2 regions of the Streptomyces sp. NPDC057271 genome follow, and region 2 is predicted to be linked to the other one. Evidence: riboswitches for the same ligand, from Rfam matches in the RefSeq annotation. Region 2 holds a riboswitch; the other holds the start of a gene.
What was found. A riboswitch is a leader RNA that binds a small molecule or an ion and turns the genes downstream of it on or off. The one in region 2 is predicted to bind S-adenosylmethionine.

Region 1 (6,596 bases), on a different contig from region 2:
GCCGGGATGTCCCCCGTGTAGGCGATCGAGCGCCCGTCGTACGTCGCCGTGCCGATCGTGGCCTTCGCGTCGCCGTTGTAGGCGGCGTCGTCCAGGTTCCCCGTCAGGTCGTCGCCGAACCGGGCGTCCGGATGGTCGAGACGGCCGGTGTTCTTCGCCGTGATCGTGTACGTGACGGTGTCGCCCGGCCTCACCTTCCGCGGGTTCGCCGTCTTGGTGATCTCCAGGTCCGGCACCGGTACGGAGAAGGCGAGCGCGGAGGGCACGTACGTGTCGCCCGTCGGGGTGAACGTCAGCTCCGTCGACCGGGCGCCCACCGGAAGAGTGCCCTCCGGGATGTCGAAGGCCGTGACGAGGGAGGTGCCCGTGCCGTCGGGGGAGTGGGCCGCGGTGACCTTCCTGCCGTGCACGAGGAAGGCGTCGCCCGGTGTGGCTTCGCCGCCGTAGGCCGTCACGCTCGCCCGCGCCCGGCCCGCCGTCCGGTGGAACCCGTCGACGGCGATCGTGGTCGCGGGGGAGGTGGACCGCTGGAGGACGTGCCCGCCGTAGACGCGTACGGCACGCCGGTCCGGAGCGAAGGCGGGCTCGGGGCCGGGGAACTCGTGGACCACCGTCAGGGACCAGCCAGACACACAGCCCGTGCCCCGTGCCGTCCAGATACCGCCGACCGTGACCGGCGTGTCGGTGCCGGTCACGCCCGCGAACGCGGCCGTGACGTCCGACTCGCCCGTGTAGTAGTGCGCACCGCCGATGTCGGCCGGGTCGGTCACCATGCTGTCGATCGAGACCGTCGTCTCGGGCCCGGCCCCGACCTTGATGCGCGGCTCGGTCGTGGCGTGGTCGCCCGACGGGGTCGCCGCGTCGCGGCCGGAGCCGGCGCACCGCTTCGACAGGGCCCCGCTGGGCGTCCTGTACGTGCCGTCGTGCCCGCCCCAGAAGAGCCGGGCGTACGCGACCTTGGCGCCGGCCGGGATCACGACGTGGCCGGTCCCGGAGCCGTGGCCGGAGCCGGTCTCGGAGCCGGTCCTGGTCTCGGAGCCGGTCCCGGTCCCGGTCCCGGTCCCGGTCCCGGTCCCGGTCCCGGTCCCGGTCCCGGTCCCGGTCCCGGTCCCGGTCCCGGTCCCGGTCCCGGAGCCGGTCCTGGTCCCGGTCCCGGAGCCGTGGCCGGCTGTCACGGCCGCGATGGCGCCGATGGTCGTGAAGTCGCCGTACAGCGAGGCTTCGTAGCGTTTGCCGAAGGGCTCCACCACGTCAGCCGCGGCCGGTCCGGCCGAGGCGAGGGTGAGCGAGCCGAGCGAACCGAGTGAGCCGACGGCGAGGCCGAGCGCCATCGGCAACGTGGTCATTCGAGAGGTGAACGGCATGGAACGGAAATGTATGCAAAAAGCATCATCATCCGGCGCTACGCCACGCGGCGGTGCGCGTACTCCGAGATGTCGATCATCGGCGGACGCTCCTCGGTGTCCACCGCGTACGTCCGCGGGGTGAAACCGGTGTCGCCCCGCTCGAACTGCGTCAGCCGGGGTCGCACCAGATGCCCCCGGGAGAGCCGGAGCTGCGCCGTCCGGTAGATCGCAGCCGCCATCCTGCCGAGCGCGCGGCCGTCCTGGTGCCGGTGCTTGCGGACCCCGACGTCGACCTGGGCGAGCGCGTCCAGGCCGACTGTGTGGAGCGCGTCCACGAGCAGACCCAGCTCCACTCCGTAACCGACGGGGAACGGCAGCCGTTCGAGCAGCGAGCGGCGCGCCGCGTACTCGCCGCCGAGCGGCTGCACGAAGCCGGCCAGTTGCGGCCAGTGCAGATTGAGCAGCGGCCGTGCCACCAGCTCGGTCACCCGGCCGCCCTGACCTGGGGAGTCGCCCAGCGGACGGTCGTACATCGCCTTCACGAAGTCGACGTCGGGGTCGGTGAGCAGAGGGCCGACGATCCCGGTGACGAAGTCCGCGGAGAAGTCCCGCAGATCCGCGTCGACGAAGCAGACGACGTCCCCGCGCGTCACCATCAGTGACCGCCACAGCACCTCGCCCTTGCCGGGCACGGCCGGAATCCGGGGCAGGATCGCGTCGCGCGCCACGACACGCGCCCCGGCCGCCGCCGCGAACTCCGCCGTACGGTCGGTGGAACCGGAGTCGATCACCACCAGCTCGTCCACGAGCGGGACCGCCTCGGTCATCAGCTCCCGGCGGATCACGGAGACGATGTCGCCGACCGTCGCCTCCTCGTCGAGGGCGGGCAGGACGACACTGACCGTCGTCCCGTGCTTCGCCGCCAGGATGCGGTCGAGCGAACGGTCCGCCACGGACCAGGACCGCCGGCCCAGCCAGCGCTCCACTTCCTCCAGCACGTGATCTCCATCTCGCGGTTCGGACGGCAGGTTCAACCCTCCGGGCCTTCGGTTACAGTCTTGAACAACGCGGATGCCCGATGCATGTCGGGGTCCCACCCGCGTCCCACAACCGCTTCACACAATCGAATACCGCTCATCCAGAGGGGCAGAGGGAAACGGCCCGTTGAAGCCCCGGCAACCCTCCAGTCGGTCTCGTCCGCGACACAACGCGCCAGCGAGGCTCCCGGCTAGGGAAGGTGCCAAATCCGTCTCATGACGACGTTCGTCATGAGAAAGATGAGGAGAAAGGGCCTCGCCTCCATGGCTGTACAGACTGTTTCCACCGAAACCTCCCGGACCGTCGATCTCGGTCCCGCTTCGGGCCTTTCCTGCCGGGAATGCGGTGAAGTCTTCCCGCTCGGCCCGATCTTCGCCTGCGAGCTCTGTTTCGGCCCGCTCGAAGTCGCGTACGACCTTCCCACCGGTGACCCCGAGGCGCTGCGCAAGCGGATCGAGGCCGGCCCCGCCAACATCTGGCGCTACGCCCCGCTGCTGCCCGTCCCGGCCGACGTCGCCGAGAAGCCGAACCTGAACCCCGGCTGGACCAAGCTCGTCCAGGCCGACAACCTCGCCCGCGAACTCGGTGTCGAGCCCGGCAAGCTCTTCGTCAAGGACGACTCCGGCAACCCGACGCACTCCTTCAAGGACCGCGTCGTCGCCCAGGCCCTGGAGGCGGCCCGCGCCTTCGGCTTCACCACCCTGTCCTGCTCCTCCACCGGCAACCTGGCCGGCGCCGTCGGCGCCGCCGCCGCCCGCGCCGGCTTCCGCTCCTGCGTGTTCATCCCGCACGACCTGGAGCAGGGCAAGGTCGTCATGGCCGCCGTCTACGGCGGTGAGCTGGTCGGCATCGAGGGCAACTACGACGACGTCAACCGCTTCTGCTCCGAGCTCATCGGCGACCCGCTGGGCGAGGGCTGGGGCTTCGTCAACGTCAACCTGCGCCCCTACTACGGTGAGGGCTCCAAGACGCTCGCGTACGAGATCTGCGAGCAGCTGGGCTGGGTGATCCCGGACCAGCTCGTGATCCCGATCGCCTCCGGCTCGCAGCTCACCAAGATCGACAAGGGTCTGCAGGAGCTCATCAAGCTGGGCCTGGTCGAGGACAAGCCGTACAAGATCTTCGGCGCCCAGGCCGAGGGCTGCTCGCCGGTGTCGGCCGCCTTCAAGGCGGGCCACGACGTCGTACGCCCCCAGAAGCCGAACACCATCGCCAAGTCGCTGGCCATCGGCAACCCGGCCGACGGCCCGTACGTCCTCGACATCGCCCGCCGCACGGGTGGTGCGGTGGAGGACGTCGACGACGAGCAGGTCGTCGAGGCGATCAAGATCCTCGCCCGTACGGAGGGCATCTTCGCCGAGACGGCGGGCGGCGTGACGGTCGGCGTGACGAAGAAGCTGGTCGAGGCCGGCCTCATCGACCCGGCCCTCACCACGGTCGTGCTCAACACGGGTGACGGCCTCAAGACGCTGGACGCGGTGGCCGATACCTCGCAGGCGACCGCGACGATCCGCCCGAGCCTGGACGCGTTCCGCGAAGCAGGCCTGGCGGGCTGACGCCCGCGACCGCCGAGGTGCGGGAGCGGCCGGGGCACCGGCCGCTCCGGCCACCCCGCCGCCCTGTCCCCGCCCCGTCCCCGCCCGCCCTGTCCGAAGCCACCGAAGGTGAACACCCCATGAGCGTGAAGGTCCGCATCCCCACCATCCTCCGCACCTACACCGGCGGTCGGTCCGAGGTCGCCGCCGAGGGCGCGACCCTGTCCGAGGTCATCGCCGACCTGGAGAAGAACCACGCGGGCATCGCGGCCCGTGTCCTGGACGACCAGGGCAAGCTGCGCCGCTTCGTGAACGTGTACGTCAACGACGACGACGTCCGCTTCGAGCAGGGCCTGGAGACGGCGACGCCGGACGGCGCCGGCGTCTCGATCATCCCGGCCGTCGCCGGAGGCTGACCATCCGGCACGGTGCCGGTGGCTGCTGGGCCGTCTGTGGCTCCCCGCGTTACCCGGCGTAACCGAATTGCCCCTTCCGCGAGAGAAGCGGAGGGGGCAATTCTGCATGGTTGAGCGCGGTAGAGTTGGGGAACTCCCCCCGGCTTTCCCTCGCCGCTCGTGCCAGACGCATATGAGAATGCGCCTGCCCGCGACAAGAAGCAGCCAAAGTGCAGGTGCGTTGTGTACCTTCTGCGCGTTTTGCCGGGCCCGACTTGCCCCGGAATTCAGTGAATTCTCCTCAATTCTCCTTTACGCCATGCCCAGAATTCTCGTCCGATTGACCTGTTGCAGAGGGCAGTTGGGCAGATACATTCAGCCGCGGTCGACGCGTTCCGGCGCAGGGTCTGACCCGGGTCCGCGAAGTGCGGTCCCGCGCAAGGGCCAGTAATAGGGGAGTTAGGCATGGCTCAGGGCACCGTCAAGTGGTTCAACGCGGAGAAGGGCTACGGCTTCATCGCGGTCGACGGTGGTGCGGATGTATTCGTCCACTACAGCGCGATCCAGATGGACGGCTACCGCACCCTTGAAGAGGGTCAGCGGGTCGAGTTCGAGATCTCGCAGGGCCAGAAGGGTCCGCAGGCGGACATGGTCAAGCTCGCCGTCTGAGCACGGCGCGATCGGCCACCACGTACGCACTCACGCGTTCTCACGCCGAGGGGTCCGCATCCTGACCGGGATGCGGACCCCTCGTGCGTGCGGGGGGCGCGGCGCGTGCGGGGGGCGCGCGACAGGGTTCCGATCATCGAGAGGCGCTTGCACTCGCATGGGTCGAGTGCTAATCATTGGCGTTAGCACTCTGAAGGTGAGAGTGCTTACGAGGATCGGGCAGACGAGGTCCGCGGCCAGGTGGGGCAAGGAACCACAGGGCACGCAGGCCGTCCGTCGCGGGCGTCGGCGCGGTCCTGGAGCGTTATCCACCCCATGTCCGGGAGGACCACTTCACATGGCCAAGATCATCGCGTTCGACGAGGAGGCACGGCGCGGTCTCGAGCGCGGGATGAACCAGCTCGCCGACGCCGTCAAGGTCACCCTTGGCCCCAAGGGCCGGAACGTCGTCCTCGAGAAGAAGTGGGGCGCCCCCACGATCACCAACGATGGTGTGTCCATCGCCAAGGAGATCGAGCTCGAGGACCCGTACGAGAAGATCGGCGCCGAGCTGGTCAAGGAAGTCGCCAAGAAGACGGACGACGTCGCCGGTGACGGTACGACCACCGCGACCGTCCTCGCCCAGGCGCTCGTCCGCGAGGGCCTGCGCAACGTGGCGGCCGGCGCCAACCCGATGGCCCTCAAGCGTGGCATCGAGAAGGCCGTCGAGGCCGTCTCCGGCGCCCTGCTCGAGCAGGCGAAGGATGTCGAGACCAAGGAGCAGATCGCTTCCACGGCCTCCATCTCCGCCGCCGACACCCAGATCGGCGAGCTCATCGCCGAGGCGATGGACAAGGTCGGCAAGGAAGGCGTCATCACCGTCGAGGAGTCCCAGACCTTCGGTCTGGAGCTGGAGCTCACCGAGGGTATGCGCTTCGACAAGGGCTACATCTCGGCGTACTTCGCCACCGACATGGAGCGTATGGAGGCGTCCCTGGACGACCCGTACATCCTGATCGTCAACTCCAAGATCTCCTCCGTGAAGGACCTGCTCCCGCTCCTGGAGAAGGTCATGCAGTCGGGCAAGCCCCTGCTGATCATCGCCGAGGACGTCGAGGGCGAGGCCCTGTCGACCCTGGTCGTCAACAAGATCCGCGGCACCTTCAAGTCCGTCGCGGTCAAGGCTCCGGGCTTCGGCGACCGCCGCAAGGCCATGCTGAACGACATCGCCATCCTCACGGGCGGCACGGTCATCTCCGAGGAGGTCGGTCTCAAGCTCGAGAACGCCGGCCTGGACCTGCTGGGCCGCGCCCGCAAGGTCGTCATCACCAAGGACGAGACCACGATCGTCGACGGTGCCGGTGACAGCGAGCAGGTCGCCGGTCGCGTCAACCAGATCCGCGCCGAGATCGAGAACTCGGACAGCGACTACGACCGCGAGAAGCTGCAGGAGCGCCTGGCGAAGCTCGCCGGCGGTGTTGCGGTCATCAAGGCCGGCGCCGCGACCGAGGTCGAGCTCAAGGAGCGCAAGCACCGCATCGAGGACGCCGTTCGCAACGCGAAGGCGGCCGTCGAGGAGGGCATCGTCGCCGGTGGTGGCGTGGCCCTGCTCCAGGCCTCCAACGTCTTCGAGA
Region 2 (6,596 bases):
GCACATCCAGCAAGCACCGACGCAGAAGATCCTGACACCGGGGTAATCCGTGAAAAAGCTCTCCGCACGACGACGCCATCCGCTGGCGGCTGTCGTCGTCCTACTCCTCGCGCTGGCGGCCACCGGGGGGCTGTACGCCGCGTTCGCGCCCGCGGGCACGGCGAAGGCCGATGAAACCGCCCAGTCCCTCGCCATCGAGGAGGGCCAGAAGCTCTACGCCGTCGGCTGCGCCAGCTGCCACGGCACCGGCGGTCAGGGCACCTCTGACGGCCCGTCCCTGGTAGGCGTCGGCTCCGCGGCCGTCGACTTCCAGGTCGGCACGGGCCGCATGCCGGCCCAGCAGCCGGGCGCCCAGGTGCCGAAGAAGAAGGTCATCTACACGCAGGCTGAGATCGATCAGCTCGCGGCGTACATCGCCTCCCTCGGCGCCGGCCCGACCACGCCGAAGGCGAACCAGTACAGCCCTGAGGGTGCCGACGCCGCCCGTGGTGGCGAACTGTTCCGCAACAACTGCGCCCAGTGCCACAACTTCACCGGTGAGGGCGGCGCGCTGACGCACGGCAAGTACGCCCCGAACCTCGAAGGCGTGAGCCCGAAGCACCTGTACGAGGCCATGCAGACCGGCCCGCAGAACATGCCCTCCTTCCCGGACACGACCATGCCGGAGAAGGAGAAGAAGGACATCATCGCGTACGTCCAGGCTGTCAACAGCGACAAGACCGACAACCCCGGCGGGCTCTCGCTCGGCGGTCTCGGCCCGGTCAGCGAGGGTCTGTTCGCATGGGTCTTCGGACTGGGTGGCCTGATCGCCGTTGCCGTCTGGGTCGCGGCCCACACCGCTAAGGCCAAGAAGTCATGAGTAGCCAAGAGATTCCAGAAGAGAACCTGCCCGCTGAGCAGGACACCGCGCACGGCGCGGTGAAGGTCCTCGACGACCCGTTCGCGGACCCGGGCCTTCCGCCCCACAAGCCGCGCATCCAGGACATCGACGAGCGGGCCGCACGTCGGTCCGAGCGTGCGGTCGCCTTCATGTTCACGCTGTCGATGCTGGCCACCGTCGGCTTCATCGCGTCGTACGTGATCTTCCCGGTCGACAAGATCGTCTACATCTGGCCGTTCGGCCGGGTGAGCGCGCTCAACTTCGCCCTGGGTCTCACCCTCGGCGCGGCGCTCTTCTTCATCGGCGCGGGCGCGGTCCACTGGGCCCGCACCCTGATGTCCGACGTGGAGATCGCCGACGAGCGTCACCCGATCGAGGCGCCGCCGGAGACCAAGGCGAAGGTCATGGCGGACTTCGCGGCCGGTGCCGCCGAGTCCGGCATGGGCCGCCGCAAGCTGATCCGCAACACGATGTTCGGCGCGCTGTCGCTCGTACCGCTCTCCGGTCTCGTGCTGCTGCGTGACATGGGCCCGCTGCCCGAGAAGAAGCTCCGGTCCACCCTGTGGGCCAACGGCAAGCAGCTCATCAACATGAACACGCACGAGCCGCTGCGTCCCGAGGACGTCGCGGTCGGTTCGCTGACCTTCGCCATGCCCGAGGGCCTGTCCGAGCACGACCACGACTTCCAGGTCCAGATCGCCAAGGCCGCCCTGATGATCGTCCGGATCCAGCCGGAGGACATCAAGGACAGGCGCGAACTCGAGTGGTCGCACGAGGGCATCGTCGCGTTCTCGAAGATCTGCACCCACGTGGGCTGCCCGATCTCGCTGTACGAGCAGCAGACGCACCACGTGCTCTGCCCGTGCCACCAGTCCACCTTCGACCTCTCCGACGGCGCCCGCGTCATCTTCGGCCCGGCCGGCCACGCCCTTCCGCAGCTGCGGATCGGTGTGAACGACAAGGGCAACCTGGAGGCGCTCGGCGACTTCGACGAGCCCGTCGGCCCTGCCTTCTGGGAGCGCGGATGAGTACTGTGACCGATACGAAGAAGAAGGCACCCGCCGGTGAGCGGGTCGCCGACTGGGCCGACGGCCGTCTCGGGATCTACTCCCTGGCCAAGGCCAACATGCGGAAGATCTTCCCGGACCACTGGTCCTTCATGCTGGGTGAGATCTGCCTCTACAGCTTCATCATCATCATCCTCACGGGTGTGTACCTGACGATGTTCTTCCACCCGTCGATGAACGAGGTGGAGTACCACGGCAGCTACGTCCCGCTGCAGGGTCAGCTGATGTCCGAGGCGTTCAACTCGACCATGCACATCTCCTTCGATGTGCGCGGTGGTCTGCTCATCCGGCAGATCCACCACTGGGCGGCGCTGATCTTCCTCGCCGGCATGTTCGTGCACATGATGCGCGTGTTCTTCACGGGCGCGTTCCGCAAGCCGCGTGAGATCAACTGGCTGTTCGGCTTCCTGCTGTTCTTCCTGGGCATGTTCACCGGCTTCACCGGTTACTCGCTCCCGGACGACCTGCTCTCCGGCACCGGTGTCCGCTTCATGCAGGGCGCGATCCTGTCCGTCCCGGTCATCGGCACGTACCTGTCGATGTTCCTGTTCGGCGGGGAGTTCCCCGGCGGCGACTTCGTGGCCCGTTTCTACTCGGCGCACGTCCTGCTGCTGCCCGGCATCATGCTGGGTCTGGTGGTCGCCCACCTGATCCTGGTCTTCTACCACAAGCACACGCAGTTCGAGGGCCCCGGCCGTACGAACAAGAACGTCGTGGGCATGCCGCTGCTGCCGGTCTACATGGCCAAGGCCGGAGGCTTCTTCTTCCTGGTCTTCGGTGTCATCGCGGTCATCTCGGCGATCGCCTCGATCAACCCGATCTGGGCGCTCGGCCCGTACCGCCCGGACATGGTGTCCACCGGCGCGCAGCCCGACTGGTACATGGGCTTCGCCGAGGGTCTGATCCGTGTCATGCCGGGCTGGGAGATCAACCTCTGGGGCCACACGCTCGTCCTGGGCGTGATGATCCCGCTGGCGATCTTCCCGCTGGTCCTCGCGGCCATCGCGGTCTACCCGTTCATCGAGTCGTGGATCACCGGCGACAAGCGCGAGCACCACATCGCGCAGCGCCCGCGCAACGCTCCGACGCGCACCGCCTTCGGTGTCGCCTGGATCACCGCGTACATGGTCATGCTCATCGGTGGTGGAAACGACCTCTGGGCCACGCACTTCCACCTGTCGATCAACTCGATCACCTGGTTCGTCCGGATCTTCTTCTTCCTCGGACCGGTCATCGCGTTCATCGTCACCAAGCGGATCTGCCTCGGCCTCCAGCGCCGTGACAAGGACAAGGTGCTGCACGGACGCGAGTCCGGCATCATCAAGCGCCTGCCGCACGGAGAGTTCGTCGAGGTCCACCAGCCGCTCAGCCAGGGCGAGCTGTACCGCCTCACGGCGCACGAGCAGAACCAGCCGGCCGAGATCGGCCCGCTGGTCGACGAGAACGGCGTCGAGCGCAAGGTCGGCCGTATGGAGAAGCTCCGCGTCAGGCTCAACAAGAGCTACTACGGCGAGGACAGCCAGATCGCCAAGCCGACCGCCGAGGAGTACAAGGAGATCACCAGCGGCCACGGCCACCACTGATCACCTGACCTAGAGGTCGCCACAGCGGGAGCCCCGTCCATTCGATGGACGGGGCTCTTTGCCGTCCCTGCGGGTCGATAGGGTGGGTCCTGTATCCGTTACGTGACGACCGGGAGCTGCCATGAGCGCTGTGACCCCCGCTGGTGGGGGTACCCCCAGCGGAGCGAGGGGGGGACCTACGTCGGCGGGCCGCTCCTGGCCGACGGTCCTGGACGGACTGCTGACCGGCCGCGACCAGAGCGCCGAGGACACTGCCTGGGCGATGGACCGCATCCTGCGCGGTGAGGCCACCGACGCCCAGATCGCCGGTTTCGCCGTGGCCCTGCGCGCCAAGGGCGAGACCGTCGAGGAGATCTCCGGCCTCGTGAACACGATGTACGAGCACGCCAACGTGATCGAGGTCCCCGGCCCCTCCGTGGACATCGTCGGCACCGGTGGCGACGGCGCGAAGACCGTCAACATCTCCACGATGTCGGCGATCGTCGTCGCCGGCACCGGCGCGAAGGTCGTCAAGCACGGCAACCGCGCCGCCTCCAGCGCCAGCGGCGCCTCCGACGTCCTGGAGAAGCTCGGCGTCAACCTGCAGCTCACCCCGCAGCGGGTCGTCGAGGTCGCGGAGGAGGCCGGGATCACCTTCTGCTTCGCGGTGAAGTTCCACCCGGCGCTGCGCCATGTGGCCGCGGCCCGCAAGGAGCTGGGCATCCGCACCACGTTCAACTTCCTCGGTCCGCTCACCAACCCCGCCCGCGTCAAGGCGCAGGCGACCGGTGTGGCCGACGCCCGGATGGCCCCGATCATGGCCGGCGTGCTCGCCGAGCGCGGCTCCTCGGCGCTGGTCTTCCGCGGCGACGACGGCCTGGACGAGCTGACGACCACCGCGACCTCCCGTGTGTGGGTCGTACGGGACGGCGCGGTGCGCGAGGAGGCCTTCGACCCCCGGGACGTCGGCATCGAACTCGTACCGGTGGAGGCGCTGCGCGGCGCCGACGCCTCGTACAACGCCGATGTCGCCCGCCGGCTGCTCGCGGGCGAGACCGGTCCCGTACGGGACGCGGTGCTGCTCAACTCGGCTGCGGCGCTCACGGCCCTGGAGCCGGGCGCGGGCACCCTGGTGGAGCAGCTGCGCGAGGGAATCGCGCGGGCGGCCGAGTCGATCGACTCGGGGGCGGCCAGGCAGGCGCTGGAGCGCTGGGTCGCGGCCAGCAACAGGTAGCGTCGCCGCGCGCACCCCGTTCTGCCATCCGGAACGGGGTTGCGCGCCGGCGATCACGTGGCATACGTTCAGTGCCAGGTCATGAGTGACAGCCATGAAGCCCCGGCTGGCTGTCCGGCAACCCTCCGTCCGTGGCGGGGTGCCCCGGGTGAAGACCAGGCCGTGGACAGCAAGGTCCGCGGCAAGCGCGGACCCCTGCACACCCTGGGGTCCTGGTCCTCAAGGGAGCAGTCTCGTGAGCAAGCGAATGCGCTAGGGCCCGTCGGCCCCGTTTCCCCACCCTCCGTACGAACACCGTGCGTCGAGGCAACACCCGTGTGAGGCACCCTCCTTCGCGCTGCCCCGCGGGCCCTTCGCTGCCCTTCCCGCCCAGGAGACACCGCCATGTCCGCGTACCCGAACGCCGCCGCCCCCACGACCGCCGCCTGCGCCACCACCGACTCCGACGACCCCTGCTGCGCCGCCCCGCTCCCGGTCCTCGGACGGGACGTCACGGTTCCGCTCGTGACCGGGGGCGAGGTCACCTACGCCGCGCTCGACTACGCCGCCAGCGCGCCGGCCCTGCAGCGGGTCTGGGACGACGTCGCCGCCTACGCCCCGTACTACGGCAGCGTCCACCGGGGCGCCGGGTACCTCTCCCAGCTCTCCACCGACCTGTTCGAGAGCAGCCGCGTCACCGTCGCCGGGTTCCTCGACTGCCGCCCCGGTGACCAGGTCGTCTTCACCCGCTCCACCACCGACTCGCTCAACCTGCTCGCCGCCGCGCTCCCCGCCGACTGCGAGGTCTTCGTCTTCGAGACCGAGCACCACGCCTCGCTCCTGCCGTGGGGGTCCCCCGACACCCCGGGGCGGAGGGGGAGCGAGGCGCGGGTCACGTACCTGGACGCCCCGCGCACGCCCGCCCAGGCCGTCGAGACCCTGGAGCGCGCCCTCGCCGACCGCGACCCTTCCCCAAGCTCTCGGCTTCGCTCGAGCAGGGGATACCCCACACGTCCCGCGCTCGTCTGCGTCACCGGAGCCTCCAACGTCACCGGCGAGCTGTGGCCCGTGAAGGAGCTGGCCGCCGCCGCACACGCCCACGGCGCCCGGATCGTCCTCGACGCCGCCCAGCTCGCGCCCCACCACCCGGTCTCGGTAAGGGAGTTGGACGTGGACTGGGTCGCCTTCTCCGGCCACAAGCTGTACGCCCCCTTCGGCTCCGGAGTCCTCGCGGGCCGCGCCGACTGGCTCCAGGACGCCGACCCGTACCTCGCCGGTGGCGGGGCGTCCAAGAAGGTGAGTCGACGCGTCAGCGGGGAAGGGGCCGGCGGCGTGGACGTCGAGTGGCACACCACCGCCGCCCGCCACGAGGCCGGTTCGCCGAACGTCATCGGCGTCTACGCCATCGCCTCCGCCTGCAAGGCGCTCACCGAGGCCGGGTTCGACTCCCTCGTCGCCCGTGAGCAGCAGCTCGTCGCCACCGTCCGGGAGGGCCTCGCCGAGGTCCCCGAGGTGAAGGTGCTCTCCCTCTTCGGTGACGACGCCCCGAGGGTCGGTGTCCTCTCCTTCGTCGTCGAGGGCTGGAACAGCTCCCACTTCGCCGCCGCGCTCTCCGCCGAGTACGGCATCGGCGTCCGCGACGGTCTCTTCTGCGCCCACCCGCTCGTCCGCACCCTGCTCGGCAGCGACCCGCGGACCCAGGGCGAGTGCGGTGCCCCCGAGGCCGCGCCCGGCGAGAAGTCGCTCAACGCCATCCGCGTCAGCTTCGGCGCCGGTACGCCCGACGAGCACGTGGAGCGTTTCGTACGGGCCGTGAAGGAACTCGTCCGCGACGGAGCGCGGTGGAAGTACCGTGCCGAGGACGGCCGTTGCGT

Region 1: another riboswitch for S-adenosylmethionine. It lies ahead of thrC (threonine synthase); the one in region 2 lies ahead of ACFUJR_RS33100 (aminotransferase class V-fold PLP-dependent enzyme).

Annotation. Positions count from the first base shown of each region.
Region 1 covers NZ_JBHUYJ010000003.1:141,999-148,594, reverse strand. Annotated here, with positions in the region: gene ACFUJR_RS02480 (hypothetical protein) at 1-1,346, opposite strand, end outside; gene ACFUJR_RS02475 (glucosyl-3-phosphoglycerate synthase) at 1,403-2,344, opposite strand; SAM riboswitch class I at 2,478-2,630, shown strand; gene thrC (threonine synthase) at 2,648-3,940, shown strand; gene ACFUJR_RS02465 (MoaD/ThiS family protein) at 4,060-4,335, shown strand; gene ACFUJR_RS02460 (cold-shock protein) at 4,780-4,983, shown strand; gene groL (chaperonin GroEL) at 5,321-6,596, shown strand, end outside.
Region 2 covers NZ_JBHUYJ010000111.1:10,513-17,108, forward strand. Annotated here, with positions in the region: gene ACFUJR_RS33080 (c-type cytochrome) at 50-859, shown strand; gene ACFUJR_RS33085 (Rieske 2Fe-2S domain-containing protein) at 856-1,908, shown strand; gene ACFUJR_RS33090 (cytochrome bc complex cytochrome b subunit) at 1,905-3,530, shown strand; gene trpD (anthranilate phosphoribosyltransferase) at 3,652-4,743, shown strand; SAM riboswitch class IV at 4,821-4,937, shown strand; gene ACFUJR_RS33100 (aminotransferase class V-fold PLP-dependent enzyme) at 5,128-6,596, shown strand, end outside.